Linked DNA regions of Pseudophaeobacter arcticus DSM 23566. The protein of the gene in region 2 binds, or shares a complex with, the protein of the main gene of each other region. Links are inferred from orthologs where the notes say so. Each region holds a gene or a part of one and is shown on either strand. Other genes may lie near its edges.

Region 1 (7,541 bases), 1.6 Mb from region 2 along the record:
ACCGTCATGGGTTTGCGTATTAATGATGTAGTTCCAAATTTCACGGCTGACACCGACCAGGGAGAGATCACTTTTCACGATTGGATCGGCGACAGCTGGGCGATTCTGTTTTCCCACCCCAAGGATTTCACCCCGGTCTGCACCACCGAGTTTTCGGCTGTTGCACAGCTGAGCGAGGAATGGGCCAAGCGCGGCACCAAGGTGATTGGCGTTTCCGTTGATGGGGTTGAGGATCACAAAAAGTGGAAGGGCGACATTGAGAAATACGGCAATGCGGCTGCGGGTTTTCCGATCATTGCGGATGAAGGCCTGGCGGTCTCCAAAGCCTTTGATATGCTGCCCGCCGAAGCCTATCTGCCCGACGGTCGTACCCCTGCCGACAGCGCCACTGTGCGGTCGGTCTTTATCATTGGGCCGGACAAGCAGCTGAAGCTGTCGATGACCTACCCGATGTCCGTGGGCCGGAACTTTGCCGAAATCCTGCGTGCCCTGGATGGCTTGCAGATGTCCACGGGGAATGGCGTTGCCACCCCGGCCAACTGGATGCCCGGCGAAGATGTGATCATCCCACCCACCGTGTCAAACGAGGACGCCACGGCGAAGTTTGGTACGTTTGAAACCATCTTCCCCTATCTGCGCAAAACCAAAGCGCCTGAATAAGCCGCCGGTTAACAAAGCTGGGCAAGCAAGCCGAGCAATAAATAAAAATGGGCGGGTCAGTCATCTTTTGGCTGGCCTGCGCTGTTCTCACTTGGGCAGTTCGCCACATGTCGGCACCTGTGCCGAGCCCCCTGGAAGCGCCTGTTTGGTTGGCATCTGCCGCAAAACCGCTTATCCGGGGGGATGTGGCTCTGAAGTGATCTGGAAGAGGAAAACAGGTGGCATCTCTTAAGCGTTGGATCGATCTCAAGCGAAACCCGTGGAAGGCGCCGCTGCACAAGGGGATGAAGGCCTGGAAGGCTGACAAGGCCTCGGACAGTCATCTGTTGCAATATGATGACCTGCCACAGCAGCCGGTTGTTCTGGATATCGGCGGCTATGAAGGCGGCTGGAGCGACGTTGTCCTTGCGGTTCGGCCTGCGGCGATCATTCATATTTTTGAGCCCCATCCGGGCTTTGCCAAAGAGCTGCGCCGCAAGTTTTCGACCAATTCAAACATCACGGTCCACGAATGCGCCATTGGTTCAGAGCCTGGACAGATAACACTGAGCGATTCTGCGGATGCCTCCTCTGCCTTTGGGGCAAAGTCAGGCCAGACCTATGTTGCCGAAGTCCGCTCTGTTGCCGATTTCTTTGCCACCTCGGAATTGCAAAGCGTCGATCTGGCCAAGATCAATATCGAAGGCGGGGAATACGACCTGCTGCCGGGATTGATTGATGCCGGGCTCATCGGGCGGATCAAACGCCTTCAGGTGCAGTTTCACCTGTTTGATCCCTCCTGGAGCGCCGATCGGGACGCAATTCGCGCCCAGCTTGCCGCCACCCATTCCTGTGCCTGGTGTTATACCTTCGTCTGGGAGGAGTGGCGCCTGAAATAGGCGCCGTCCAGACAATCTTTCAGGCCGGTTTTCCCAGGTTTCCCGGTTTCCCAGGTCCGTCTATTTGCGGCCGGGCAGAGACCTTTGCCCGGTAGAGGCTGCGTTTGAATTCGCGCGCCAGCTTGCTGCCGGACTTGCGTTTTTGAATGGTGGAGCCGCCGAGCGCCTCGGTTTGTTCCGAGACGCCATTGGGCAGGATGGTCTGGATTTGCTGCTGGTGAATCCAGTGCATCTGCAAAAAGGTATCAACGGGGCGATCCAGCTGTTCGGTGGTGGCCAGCAACCGTTGTGCGGCGGCGCGTCCCACCACCTGTGCAACAGTTTGCAGGCCGATGACCCTGGGCAGGAATAGCTTGCTCTCCCCCTGCTGCGCGTGTTGCGCCACAGGCACCTCCCGGCGCTTGGCTGGCAGCCGGATAAAACTATCGGTACTGGCCTGGTCTTTGATCAGCATCAGCACATCGGCCCAGAGAGCCGGATCAAGCGCCAGATCGTCTTCGACAATCAGCGCATAGTCCCAACCGGCATCGACAATGCGCTGCCAGCAGCGCCGATGCGACAGAAAGCAGCCGATTTCTCCGGGGGAGAGGCGAAAGGGGTAGCTTGGCTTGTGCAGATCACCAGGGTGCAGGATTTCACTGAGATCCGCAGCCACCGCGCGCCCGTTCACGGCCTCGACGACTTCGGCATTGGGGAGCGCAAACAGCAGGTGCTCCACATTGGCGGCACGTTTGCCGCTGTCCGGCATATGAATGATCAGTGAATGCATGGGCTGCATCTACCGCAGAATGCTGCGTTAGAAAAGCGTTCTGGCCGTTGCCAGATGCGGGCGCGGCGGTTTTCCTGTGGAGTGTGGGCGCGGTGTCGAACTAGGGTAGGGGTGACTTTATCAGGCGGGAAGGGAGAGCAATGCGCTGGATCTTGAGTATGGCAGCTGTGGTCCTGGCCGCAGGCGGGATTGCGATCTGGCTCACCTGGCCAAAGGACTGCGCCTGCCTGCCGCTGATCGAAGAAGATGGCGTGGTGATTGATGCGGGTGTGGCGGCCTCGCCAGACTGCCTGTGCTAGGGCCAGTACTAGGGCCTGTACTAGCGCCTGTGCTAGGCGCCCGCCCGGACAGGTAGGGTTTGGGCCGAAAAAAAAGGCCCCAGAGCAGAACTCCGGGGCCTTTCGCAATGGTCAGAAGACGAGATTAGTCTTCTTTTTGCTCAGGAGCCATTTCTTCGCCGGTTTCCTGATTGATCATTTTCATCGACAGGCGGACCTTGCCGCGATCGTCAAAGCCCAAGAGCTTCACTTTCACTTCCTGACCTTCCTTCAGAACATCCGAAGGGTGGTTCAGGCGGCGGTTTTCGATCTGGGACACATGCACCAGGCCGTCGCGCTTGCCAAAGAAGTTCACAAAGGCGCCGAAGTCGACAATTTTGACAACTTTACCGGTGTAGACTTTGCCTTCTTCGGGCTCGGCCACGATGGAATAGATCATGTCGTAGGCTTTCTTGATCGAGTCGCCGTTGGGCGATGCGATCTTGATGATGCCTTCGTCATTGATATCAACCTTGGCGCCGGAAACTTCGACGATCTCGCGGATGACTTTACCGCCGGACCCGATGACTTCACGGATCTTGTCGGTGGGCACCTGCATGGTCTCGATGCGGGGCGCGTGGACCGAGAATTCCGCAGCACCGGACAGTGCTTTGTTCATCTCGCCCAGGATGTGGATACGGCCAGCTTTGGCCTGCTCCAGGGCTTTTTCCATGATCTCGGGCGTGATGCCTGCGATCTTGATGTCCATCTGCAAAGAGGTGATACCTGCTTCGGTACCGGCCACTTTGAAGTCCATGTCGCCGAGGTGATCTTCGTCACCCAGGATGTCGGACAGGATCGCATAAGAACCGTCGTCTTCCAGGATCAGACCCATGGCAACACCAGCAACCGGTGCTTTCAGCGGTACACCCGCATCCATCATCGACAGGGAGCCACCGCAGACCGAAGCCATCGAGGAAGAGCCGTTGGATTCGGTGATCTCGGAGACCACGCGGATGGTGTAGGGGAAGTCGGTTGCCGCAGGCAGAACCGCCTGCAGCGCGCGCCATGCCAGCTTACCATGACCAATTTCACGACGGCCGGGGCCGCCCACACGACCAACTTCACCAACCGAATAGGGAGGGAAGTTATAATGCAGCAGGAAGTTGGATTTGAAGTTGCCGTGCAGCGCGTCGATGAACTGCTCGTCGTCGCCGGTGCCCAAAGTGGTCACAACCAGACCCTGGGTTTCACCACGGGTGAACAGGGCGGAACCGTGGGTCCGTGGCAGCAGGCCGGTTTCCGAGACGATATCGCGGATTTCGTCGGTGGCACGGCCATCGATACGCTTGCCGGTTTTGACAACATCGCCACGCAGAATGCCAGCTTCCAGCTTTTTCATCGCCGAGCCAAGGTTGGCATCGTCCAGCTGCTCTTCGTTCAGAGCGGCCTTGATGGTTTCGCGGGCGGCAGCAACAGCACTGGTGCGCTCTTGCTTGTCGCTGATCGCAAAGGCGGCGCGCATCTCGGTTTCGCCTGCGGCTTTCACAGCCTCATACAAGTCCGAGTAATCAGGCGCAGCAAAGTCAAAGGGCTCTTTTGCCGCTTCTTCCGCCAGCGAGATGATCAGGTCGATCACCGGCTGGATGGCTTCATGGGCGAATTTGACCGCGCCCAGCATTTCGGCTTCCGACAGCTCATAGGCTTCGGATTCAACCATCATCACCGCGTCTTTGGTGCCGGCAACAACCAGATCCAGACGCTGTTCTGGGTTCAGGCGCAGGTCCTGCATATCGTCGACGGTTGGGTTGAGGACGTATTCGCCGCCTTCAAAACCAACGCGGGCCGCTGCGATTGGACCCATGAAAGGCGCACCAGACAGGGTCAGCGCAGCGGAGGCCGCGATCATTGCAACCATGTCCGGGTCATTGACCAGGTCGTGGCTCAGCACGGTGCACATGACCAGAACTTCGTTTTTGAAGCCGGGAACAAACAGCGGGCGGATCGGACGGTCGATCAGGCGCGCAGTCAGTGTTTCTTTTTCGGTTGGGCGCGCTTCGCGCTTGAAGAAACCACCGGGTACTTTACCTGCGGCGTAGTATTTTTCTTGGTAGTGGACTGTCAGAGGAAAGAAGTCCTGACCGGGCTTTTGCTTGCGCGCAAAAGTCACGTTGGCCATAACGCTGGTCTCACCCAGCGTGGCGATGACCGAGCCATCTGCCTGACGGGCAACCTTGCCCGTTTCCAGTGTCAGCGTTTCTTCGCCCCACTGCATAGATTTTTTCGTAACGTTGAACATGTCAGCATCCTAATTGGGAGCACTCCCAGGCGGATCCCGGGTCTCCCGTTGCATATAGCGGCCCCATTGCCGCCGGCCTCTTCCATCTTGCTTTCGCGTGCCGAAGCCGGGCACGTGTCTCAGATAAGCCGCCCATACAGCAGAAAGCTGCCAAAAGAAAGTAAAAGAGGGGCCGGGGGTGGTCTTGCGGTCAAAACAACCCGCGATATAGTGCCGGGGTGAGAGGACGACCTCCCCCGCGACAGCGGGACAGCGCACGGGACGGCCCGGTTCAACGCCATCTTGGCCAGAGGACAGGGGCAGCATATGCGCAGCACAGCAGATCGGATCCGCCACGCGGTGAGTTTTGAAATCGTCGGATTGTTGACCGCTACCCCCCTGGGTTCCTGGGCTTTTGGCCTTGAAATGCATGCAATTGGTGTTGTGGCTTTGGTGGTGGCGACGGTGGCGACCCTGTGGAACTATGCCTTCAACCTCTGCTTTGATCGCGCCATGATGCGCTGGCTGGGTCACACTGGGAAATCGGTCCTGTTGCGTATCTTTCACGCGGTGCTCTTTGAGACCGGCCTGCTGGCAATATCGCTGCCGTTTATCGCTTGGTATCTGCAGATCGGGCTGTGGACCGCCTTGATGATGGACCTTGGCTTTGCCGGGTTTTATCTCGTCTATGCCTTTGTCTACAACTGGGCCTACGATCTGCTGTTCCCAATTCCGGCGCAGCTGACCACCGACTAACGCGCCTCGCTGGCGCTGGTGAAGCTGGTGGCGATCTGTTTCAGCGCCGCCTGGTTTGCCTTGTAGAATACCCAGTTCTTGATCTTTTTTGAGCTCACCAATCCGGCCTGCTCCAGGCTTTTCATGTGGCTGGTCACGGTTGGCTGGCTGAGGCCGGTTTTGTCGGTGATAAAGCCAACACACACACCATCCTCCACCAGATCACCATCGCGCTGCGGCGGGAAATGGCTTGGGGGGTCCAGCAGCCAATCCATGATCTGAACCCGGTGAGGATTGGCCAGGGCGCGCAGCGCGGCAAGATGGGTGACGAGCGGCTTGTTCATATAGTAAATCTTCTATATAGATTATTCTCGATATTGAATCGGATAGGGAGAGACTGCCATGGATGAGGATCAGTTGCTACAGGAAGCCGACAGGCGTGGCCGCACCTATGTGGCGGGTGCCGAGACCCGTCGGGTTTTTCCCAGTGACCAGGATATTGCCGCGCTTGCAGGGTTTGATGAGGCTCTGCCCGACCAGGGGCGCGCCGCTGCGGAAACCATTGCCTTGATGGATGATCTTGGCTCACCGGCCACAGTGGCCTCCAACGGGCCGAACTATTTTGGCTTTGTCATTGGTGCCAGCCTGCCGGTGGCGGCAGCGGCGGAACGTCTGGCGCTTGCCTGGGATCAATGCGCCTCGGCCGAGGATGGCAGCCCGGCGGCCTATGCCCTTGAACAGCAGGCCAGCAAGTGGCTGCTGGAGATCCTGGACTTGCCGCGCAGCAGTGCCGTGGCCTTTGGCACCTCCGCCACTGCCTGTGGGCTCAGCTGTCTGGCTGCTGCCCGGGCCGAACTCTTGGCGCGGCAGGGCTGGGATGTGGTGAATGATGGGCTGCATGGCGCACCCGAGGTCAAGGTGGTGGTGGCGGCCAGCACCCATGTCACGGTGCGCAAAGCGCTGCAGGTGCTGGGCTTTGGCTGGAACCGGGTGATCAAGGCGCCGGTGGATGACCAGGGGCGGATCCTGCCGGACCAGTTGCCGGACATGGATGCCACAACCCTGCTGGTGTTGCAGGCCGGCGAGGTCAACACGGGCGAGTTTGACGATTTTGCCAGGCTCATTCCCGGTGCCAAGGCCGCCGGGGCCTGGGTGCATGTGGATGGTGCCTTTGGGCTCTGGGCCCGTGCCGCGCCGGGGTTGCGCGATTTGACCAAGGGGATCGAAGGCGCCGACAGTTGGACCACCGATGGCCACAAATGGCTCAACACGCCCTATGACGGTGCCATGGCGATTTGCCGGGACCCGCAGGCGCTGGCCCGGGTGATGAACAGCGATGCCGCCTATTCCACCGCTTCGGCGGAGGCGCAAAAGAACCTGACGCTGGAATTCTCGCGTCGGGCGCGCGGCATTCCGGTCTGGGCAGCGCTGCGCAGCCTGGGCAAGGCGGGGGTGGCAGATCTGGTCGCAGGCCATCACAATCAGGCCCGGCGCATTTGTGCGGCCCTGGAGGAGGCGGGGTTTGAGGTGTTGAACCGGGTGGTGCTCAATCAGGTCCTGGTGCGCGGCAGGGATGATGCTGCAACCGAGGCCATTTTGCAGAAAGTTCAGCAAAGTGGTACCTCCTGGTTTGGTGGCACCCTCTGGCAAGGTCGCCCGGCATTCCGCATCAGCCTATCCTCCTTTCGCACACAGGACAGCCATGTGGACCAGCTCATCACTCTCTTGCTGGGGATTGGCGCCAGGGGAGACGGCTGATCGGCAATATGCAGAGGGGCAGTGCACAAACCGATTGCGCGGCGGCTGGGCGGGCCATTCAGGAATCCTTGGCTCGGCCTGATCTGATTTGAAGGACAAGCCCTAGGCGCTGGGCTGTTTGAAAATTGGCAGACGCACTTTGCGTGTGGCGGCGCTCGCGACAGGGGCCGAGGACTGGGCGGTGCTGGGCTTGATCGCGGTGCGTT
Region 2 (8,194 bases):
TTCTGGCTGGAGTTTCGCCAGATCGCAGCAAGAACAAATCGCCCAATCAATGAGTTAGCAGCCGAAATTGATGAGGTGCGCGGCGCTGACTGCGGCCTGGCCTCAGCCATTCGCCTGTTTGTCCTGCGTGATCTGCAAGCGCGGCTCGCCGCTCAGGACTGATCTGCCTCGCCGCGCGGGGTAAACTGCAGCCAGATGCCGTTTTTTGATCGCACGGTCAGATGCGCCACTGGCACCGGCTCGGCGCCGGATTTGCAGGTGATTTTGAAATGCCGCAGGATCAGCGACAGGATCAGCGGCCCCTCCACCATGGCAAATCCGGCGCCGGGGCAGACGCGTGGCCCTGCCGAGAACGGGATATAGGCCTCGCGCTGGCATTGTTTACCATTCTCCGTTTGCCAGCGGCTGGGGTCAAATCCGTCCGGGTTGTCCCACAGCCGCTCGTGCCGGTGCAGATGCCAGGGGCTCAGCACGATCTGCGCCCCCTTTGGCACCAACCGGTTGCGGAAGGTCACCGGGCAACTGGCCTCGCGCACCATCATCGGCACCGGAGGGTAGAGCCGCAACGCCTCGCGAAACACGTCCCGCGACAGGCGCAGCTTTGATATGGCGCTAAAATTTTCATCCTCCAGCGCCTCAGCCTCCAGAACCAGCTGGTCTTGCCAGTCCGGGTAAAGCCCCATCAGGTAAAGCGTCCAGGCCAGCGCGGAGGCGCTGGTTTCATGGCCGGCAAGAAAGAAGATCGCCACCTGATCCACCATCTCCTGCGCGTCGAACCGCTCACCAGTGTCAGGATCGCAGGTGGTCATGATTTTGGTCGCCAGATCCTCTGGGGCGGTCCCGGCCTTGATCGCCGCCATGCGGGCTTCGGTCAGCTTGGTGATCAGGGCCCGGATCACTTTGGCATTGGGGCGGGTGCCGCGACGAAAGAACCGGGGCATCCATTTGGGGAGCGGCACAAAGGCCGCCAGGTTCAACAGGGGTTGGCTGCGCTGATAATTGCGAAAGCGGGTAAAGACCTCCCCCGCCACTTCGTTTTCGATCGGGATTGAAAACAGGGTGCGGAAAATCACATCCGCCGCCACATGGCTGGTGATCTCTTCGGCCTCGATCTTTGCGCCCTGCCCGACCTGGCGCTGCAACCGCACAATGGCCGAGTCAGCCGCAGCCCGCATCGCCGGATAGGTCGCCTTGAGCCGACCACCTTCAAACGCGGGATCAATGATGCGGCGCTGGCGTTTCCAGGTCTCACCATTGGTCAGGAAGACAGAATTCCCCAGCAGCGGCTTTAGCCCCTCGGCAATGCGGTCGGATTTGGGGAAGACATCAGGCTCTTCTTTCAGCACCCGCTTGATCAAATCCGGCTGGTTGATCAGAAAGGAACGAAAACTCGGGGCGCGGAATTCGGCCATCCAGGCCCGATAGAGCTTGGCCGGTTGCGCCGACAGGATATCGTCGCGAAACAGCCGCACATAGCGCCACAATGACACACGCACAGGGCGCGCCTGTGGTTTTGGCGGCTGGGGCCTGGGCACCTCTGGTTTTGGCTGGGGGCCGGGTTTATGGTCAGGCGCGCTCATTCTGGCGACACCGAGGTATATTTGGACACAGGCACATCAATCCGGCTGGCAGAGGCCCTGCGTGTTTTATAGCGCTGCCGCAGCGTTTGTGCCCCCGCTGTGATGCGGAAATAGTCATAGTCGCCAGGTTGGTCAAAAGCGCAAAGATATTGGAAATGCAGGCGGAAAAACCGCCAGCGCAGCGCGGCCCACCGCGCCGGGCTCAGCGTCTGGGTGAAGGCGGCGGAAAACACCAGCGGCCAGCGTTTACCCGCTGGCGCAACGCCGCTCACCGCAACCGGATCACACAGCGCAAAGGCGCAGCCATCGCCCGGTGCCGAAACATCAATCCAAGCAATTTCATCGCGCCGTGACAGATATTGCAGATCGCTGCGCAACCGGCTGGCACGGGGCAGGAAAGACACCATCGGCACCACCTGGCCCAGGGTCAGAAAGCCGATTTCGGGGTATATCTCTGGCAGCCCCACGCGGATGAGATCCGCCAGAACCGACACCCCGACATGCGCCCCCGAGGAATGGCCAACCACCAATATTTCATCAATATCACCCGCAACCAAGGCCGCCGCGATCTCTTGTTTAAAGGCAGCAATCCGCGCCTCCAACTCTGGTGGGTTTTCCCCGCGCGAAGCTGCCGAATAGGCGTAGTCATGCATCAGATAATAGGCAAAGAACTTGCCGTCCTGCTGTTTGAACCATCTGAGCAAAGCCCCCGCCGCCACAACGCCAACGCCCCAGCCGGGCAGCAGGGCGAACCAGGGCACCTGACCCATGAGCCGCGCCATAGCCGCCGCCCATGCAGCCCCACAGGCCCAGAGCAGCAGCAAGGCCAGGAGCGCCTGCACCAGCAGCATTCCAACCGGGTAGAGCGCGGCAATCACCGGGCCTTTGCGCAGCTGCATAAGGCGGCCCAACGTGCCAGAGGCTATGTAGATCCAGGCGGTACGGATCAGTTGCAGATAGGTTCCCACAATCGAGGCATCCATGCTGTCGCGCACAATATCGGACCAGACAAGCACGCTGAACTCGGTTTGCACCCGCTGCCCGTCGATCTCACCCGTGACCTGCCAGCCGTAGGGGCGCTGCCCTGCGCCTTTGCGGGCAGGAACCTGCGGCTGCAAAGAGATCCGATAGTTGCTCAGCTCTGCCTGAGCGGCAGATTCCTTGCGGTACAGCTCGCGGTAGCGGCGGGGGTGTATGGGATCATAACCGGGGATATAAAATACCCGCCGCGCCCGCACCGGCGTGGCTGGGTCATCTGGCCTGCCCTGTGCCTCCTGCCCGATTGTGCCCCGCACTATGCTGTCCATTCCCTGGCCTCGTTCTTTGGCCTCATTTCCTGGCCTCGTCGTCTTTGACGCCAGAGTAGTCGAGATTTCCGGCCAGAGTAAGGCCGAGACTGGACCAAGACTGGGCTATAGCTGAGCTATGGCTGGACGAAGACCGGGCCTGCCTGTGTACAAAGAAAAAAACCTCCCACTGGCGGCACCCAGAGGAAGGTTTGGCGAAAGATCCGCAATGGTCGCCTGCGGCTTAGCCCAGAGTGGCAAGGAACGGAAAGGCTTCGAGCAACCACCAGGAGAAGGTCGAGAACAGCCCGGTGACCAGCATAAAGCCCACCAAAAGCAACAGCCCGCCCATGAGTTTTTCGATCAGGCCCATATGGCGCTTCATCCGGTTCATCACCACCATCGAACGGTTCAGGAAGATCGCCGCCAACAAAAACGGCACCCCAAGGCCAAGCGCATAGATCCCCAACAACAAGGTGCCGCGACTGACCGAGGCCTCGGATGCAGCAAGCGACAGGATCGCCCCCAATTGCGGGCCAATGCAGGGCGTCCAGCCAAAGGCAAAGGCCAGCCCCAGCACATAGGCCCCCAGCACCGATCCACCGGCCTGACCGGCATCAACCCGCGCCTCGCGGTCCAGGATGGGAATGCGGAACACGGACAGGAAGTGCAGGCCAAAGATGATCACCACAACACCCGAAGCCTGGGCGAAAAGCTCCTGATTTTGCAGCACAAAGGCACCAAAGAATGAGGCGGTGAAGCCCAGCAGCAAGAACACTGTCGACAGCCCCAGAACAAAAAACAGCGCCGACAGAATTACCTTGCGCCGTGCAGCGGCAGTTCCCTGCATCTCGCCAATCGAGACGCCGCTCATATAGGCGAGATAGGGCGGTACAATTGGCAGCACACAGGGCGACAAAAAGCTGACCAATCCCCCCAGGAGCGCCACAAACATTGCAGGCAAAAGCGCTGCATCTATGATCTCAATTCCAAACATCTCGTTCCCCTAATACAGGCGTTGACGACCCATAGACCAGCCAGTGCCAAAGGTCACGAGGCGCATTGGTCACATCCTTGTGGACAGCGCGTGAGCGGCGGCTTATCTGGATAAGCATGACTGATTTCCCTACCGATAGCGATGCCACCCTGGATGCCATTGGCCTGCTCTGCCCCCTGCCCGTGCTAAAAGCGCGCAAACGCCTGAAAGACATGGCGCCCGGCGCGGTCTTGCAGGTTCTTGCAGATGATCCGGCAGCCATTATCGACATCCCGCATTTCTGCGCCGAATCTGGCCATGATTTTCTTGGGCAAACCAGCCAGGATGACCATCAGATCTACCAAATTCGCAAAACCGGCTAACCAGCAGCCCCCGGCCACCCCCGGTCAGCTGGATCCCAACCAAAGCGGCCTCGCTGGCTCAGACTGGCTCAGACAGGTATTGATCCCGCAGTTGGCGTGTCCTGGCTAAACAGGTTCAGCCAGCCCTGCCCCTGCCGCTGCCAGATGGATGACACATACATCGCATCTCTGCTGGCGGTTCCGGGGCGCTGATACAGTGCCAAATAGGACAGGCAGACATGATCCTTGCCCATCTGCAAGAGCCTGGGCTCGGTGAGCTCAAATGAGCTGACAGTCGGCCCTGCTTGCAGTTGATCGCAATGTTCGGCCCGGGTGGCAAAACCGCTGGGGTAGACGCCCAGAAAATCAGCGTGGAGCGCGGCCTTGTCTGCTTCTGGATTGCCATCGACCAGGGCCTGCCAGACCCGTGTTTCCTGCTCCAGGATCTCAGTCAACAATCCAGAATGCCCGTTGTTCGTCATCATCACGGCCCCCATGTGCTGCGGGTTTGTTTGCCATTTCGCCAGCGTCATAAACTCCGGCAGAAACAAAAAAGGCGACCCCTGGGGGTCGCCTTTTGTCTTATCCGATAGACCACCATCCGCGCCGCTTGGGCTTGGGTGGGGCGGATGGTTCTGGCTCTGCAACCACTTCCACTTCCGCAGGCGCTGCGGGTTCCGGCGCGGCTTCTGCTGCAGGCGTTTCAGTGACCTCTGGCAGGGCCGTCACGTCCGGCGCGGCAACAGTCTCGGCAACAGGCTCCTGCTCAGCAGGCTCCGCTGCAGGGGGGTCTTCAACGGAAACCTCTGCGGCGGCGGCTTCATCCACCTCCGGCGCGGTTGCTTCGGCTGGTTGAGGCTCAGTTGCTGCTTTTGCAACAACGTCCTCTGCCGGAGCTTCTGACGCCGCAGTCTCAGAAACCGCAGGTTCAGAGACCTCAGGTTCAGAGACCGCGTCTTCTGTTACAGTACCCTCAGCCGGAGCCGCCTTTTCAGATGCGGGGGCCGCTACGGCCTCAGCCTCGTTTTTGCTGCTTGTTTCGGCTTCGCTCACAGGTGTGGTTTCTGCCGCAACGCTGGCAGTGTCCCCAGCCTCTGCCGCAGGGGCCTCTGCACTCTGCGTCGCCTCAGCTGTGGTCTCTTCGCTTTTCTTGCTGCGCGAGCGTCCACCACGGGTACGGGTCCGGGTGCGGGTTGGTTTTTTCTCTTCAGACTCGGCCTCTTCACCTGCCTCGGAGTCGGGTTTGGTTTCCCCTTCAGATCCAGCTTCAGAGCTGTCGCCAGCTTCGGTCCCGTTGCTGTCACTGTCGTAGTTTTCACCGCCATTGCCGGACTTGCGACGCCGACGCCGACGCCGTTTGCGCTTGGGCTTGTCCTCGCCACTGGTCTCGGTCTCTTCAGATTCAGTGACCGCCTCCCGAGGCTGTTCTTCCTCTGCGACCTCGGCATCCGCCTCGGCCTCAGCCTCATCAGCGTCGATCTGCGCCATAAGGGAGGTGTCCGCCGACACAACGGGCGCTTCAGGAACAGTCACCACGCGGGTGGCCGTTTTGAATTTCTCCAGCGTGAAATCAGGGCTGACCAGATGCGCATCCCCTTCGATGCGGACCGACATGCCGTAGCGGGCTTCGATCTGCGCGATATGTTCACGCTTCTGGTTCATCAGATAGTTGGCGATATCAATCGGGCAACGTACCAGAACCTCGCGCGAGCGGCGGCGCGTGCCTTCTTCCTCGATCTGGCGCAGGATCGACAGCGCCATGCTATCGTCGGAGCGGATCAGGCCGGTGCCGTGGCAATGTGGGCACGGCGCGGTTGTGGCCTCGATCATGCCGGGACGCAGACGCTGACGCGACATTTCCATCAGGCCAAAGCCCGAAATACGCCCAACCTGAATGCGGGCGCGATCCGTCTTCAGCTTGTCCTTCATGCGATTTTCAACGGCGGCGTTGTTCTTACGCTCATCCATGTCGATGAAGTCGATGACAATCAGACCGGCGAGATCACGCAGGCGCAGTTGGCGGGCCACCTCTTCGGCGGCCTCCAGGTTGGTGTTGAGCGCGGTTTCCTCGATCGAGGACTGTTTTGTCGCCCGACCAGAGTTCACGTCAACTGCCACCAAAGCCTCGGTGGTGTCGATCACGATATAGCCGCCCGATTTCAGCTGCACCGTGGGGTTGAACATACCACCAAGATAGCTTTCGACCTGGAACCGCGCAAAAAGCGGCAGGGTTTCCTGATAGTTTTTTACGTTCTTGGCGTGGGACGGCATGATCATTTTCATGAAGTCCTTGGCGATGCGATAGCCGCGCTCGCCCTCAACCAGCACCTCGTCAATCTCACGATTATAGAGATCGCGGATCGACCGTTTGATCAGGTCGCCCTCTTCGTAAATCTTGGCGGGGGCGATGCTTTTCAGCGTCAGCTCGCGGATCTGTTCCCAGAGCCGCTGCAGATATTCATAGTCGCGCTTGATTTCTGCCTTGGTGCGCTTGGCACCGGCTGTGCGCACAATAAGGCCCGCACCCGATGGCACGTCGATTTCGGTGGCGATGTCTTTCAGTTTTTTGCGGTCAACGGCATTGGTGATCTTGCGGCTGATACCGCCACCGCGCGCGGTATTGGGCATCAAGACGCAGTAGCGCCCTGCCAGCGACAGATAGGTTGTGAGAGCAGCACCCTTGTTGCCGCGCTCTTCTTTGACAACCTGGACCAGCAGGATTTGACGGACCTTGATGACTTCTTGAATTTTATAACGACGTGGACGCGGCTTGCGGGCCGGGCGAATGTCTTCGCTGTCGTCTTCGTCGGCAACCGATTCAATGCTTTCGTCTTTGGAGCTGGCATCGGCACGGGCTTCGGCCTGCGCTCCGTTTTCGCCGGTCTCGTCGCTTGCCTCTTTGTCAGTGTCAGCCTCGGCGGTGGCCTCTGCTGTGGGTTCAGCAGCGGCTTGCGCAGCTGCGCCCTGTTCAGTTGCCTCTTGTTCTGGCGCCTCGGCTGTGGCGGTTTCGCCCGCAGCGTCTTGGCTGGCCTCTTCCGGGCTGGAGGGCTCTTCTACGGGTGTGTCAGCGACCCGTTCCATCGGCGATGAGCCTTCGGGAACTTCGGCCAGCTTGGCCTCATCGCGCGCCATTTCCTCCACCAGATCGATGGTTTCCATACCGGCGATTTCCACAACTGCGGGAGTGTCGGCACCGGCTTCAGCGGCAGATGTAGCTGGAGCAACCTCTTTGGTTTCAACCGCGTCCCCAGAGGAGACCTTGGCGGCCTTGGGCCGGGAGCTTTTGCGGCTCCGAGAGCGCGACCGTGACGGCTTGGCCTCGTCGTCCTCTTCACGGGCACGCTGTGCTTCCGCATAGGCGCGCTCTTCTTCCATCAGGGCTTCGCGGTCAGCAACCGGGATCTGATAATAGTCTGGGTGGATTTCCGAAAAGGCCAGAAAGCCATGACGGTTGCCGCCATATTCCACAAAGGCGGCCTGTAGCGAAGGCTCGACCCGTGTGACTTTTGCCAGATAAATATTGCCAGCTAGCTGGCGTTTGTTCTCGGATTCAAAGTCGAACTCCTCAACCTTGTTTCCGTCGACCACCACAACGCGAGTTTCTTCCGCGTGGGTGGCATCGATAAGCATCTTCTTTGCCATGTTTCCTTGGTGCACCAGCCCTGCGCAGACGCAAGCCTCCCCTTATCAGGAGGCCGCGCATGTATCGGGGGGTGTCTTGTCAGGGCGATCTGGGACGGCGCACTACAGGAGATGGCCCTGGAACTTATGTCCGGTCCTCGTGCCTGTATGCTCTTCGCTCGCGCGCGCGTCATCGCGTTTCTTCTCCGACAGGTCGGGAGGACCCGTTGCCTGCCTTGTTATTCCTCTTTGATTGATCAAAGAGGCGCTTAGCTGCTCCGTATGAATTCGGAGCCAATCGGTCTATCTCGCCTTTTCGGTTCATTCCGATGTCGGGTTGTTCCGATGTCGGATCACGCCAGTCAAAAG

What was found. The genes of interacting proteins can lie anywhere in the genome.
Region 1: the proteins of ARCT_RS0113570 (region 2) and pnp are in contact, whole or in part, in a cryo-EM structure (PDB 9QH0), measured with the Escherichia coli proteins. The link is inferred for Pseudophaeobacter arcticus DSM 23566 from one-to-one orthologs.

What each region holds. Positions count from the first base shown.
Region 1 is NZ_KI421507.1:3,580,010-3,587,550, reverse strand. Bases 2,298-5,252 are described here. They hold pnp (polyribonucleotide nucleotidyltransferase), read right to left. Parts: upstream 4,864-5,252; coding sequence 2,731-4,863; downstream 2,298-2,730. Other genes in these bases: ARCT_RS0121800 (PACE efflux transporter), read left to right, coding at 5,170-5,252; ARCT_RS28160 (hypothetical protein), read left to right, coding at 2,466-2,606; ARCT_RS26725 (glycosyltransferase family 25 protein), read right to left, coding at 2,298-2,307. In the rest of the region: ARCT_RS0121825 (peroxiredoxin), read left to right, coding at 7-660; ARCT_RS0121820 (FkbM family methyltransferase), read left to right, coding at 879-1,538; more of ARCT_RS26725, read right to left, coding at 1,558-2,297; more of ARCT_RS0121800, read left to right, coding at 5,253-5,598; ARCT_RS0121795 (ArsR/SmtB family transcription factor), read right to left, coding at 5,595-5,921; ARCT_RS0121790 (pyridoxal phosphate-dependent decarboxylase family protein), read left to right, coding at 5,980-7,335; ARCT_RS28155 (hypothetical protein), read right to left, coding at 7,438-7,541. UniProt on the Escherichia coli protein: Involved in mRNA degradation. Catalyzes the phosphorolysis of single-stranded polyribonucleotides processively in the 3'- to 5'-direction. Also involved, along with RNase II, in tRNA processing.
Region 2 is NZ_KI421507.1:1,984,427-1,992,620, forward strand. Bases 4,587-8,194 are described here. They hold ARCT_RS0113570 (Rne/Rng family ribonuclease), read right to left. Parts: upstream 7,847-8,194; coding sequence 4,787-7,846; downstream 4,587-4,786. Other genes in these bases: ARCT_RS0113565 (nuclear transport factor 2 family protein), read right to left, coding at 4,587-4,689. Outside these bases: ARCT_RS0113540 (ribbon-helix-helix domain-containing protein), read left to right, coding at 1-162; ARCT_RS0113545 (cytochrome P450), read right to left, coding at 153-1,580; ARCT_RS0113550 (hypothetical protein), read right to left, coding at 1,577-2,887; ARCT_RS0113555 (cytochrome c biogenesis CcdA family protein), read right to left, coding at 3,111-3,863; ARCT_RS0113560 (sulfurtransferase TusA family protein), read left to right, coding at 3,980-4,225; more of ARCT_RS0113565, read right to left, coding at 4,294-4,586. UniProt on the Escherichia coli protein: Endoribonuclease that plays a central role in RNA processing and decay. Required for the maturation of 5S and 16S rRNAs and the majority of tRNAs. Also involved in the degradation of most mRNAs.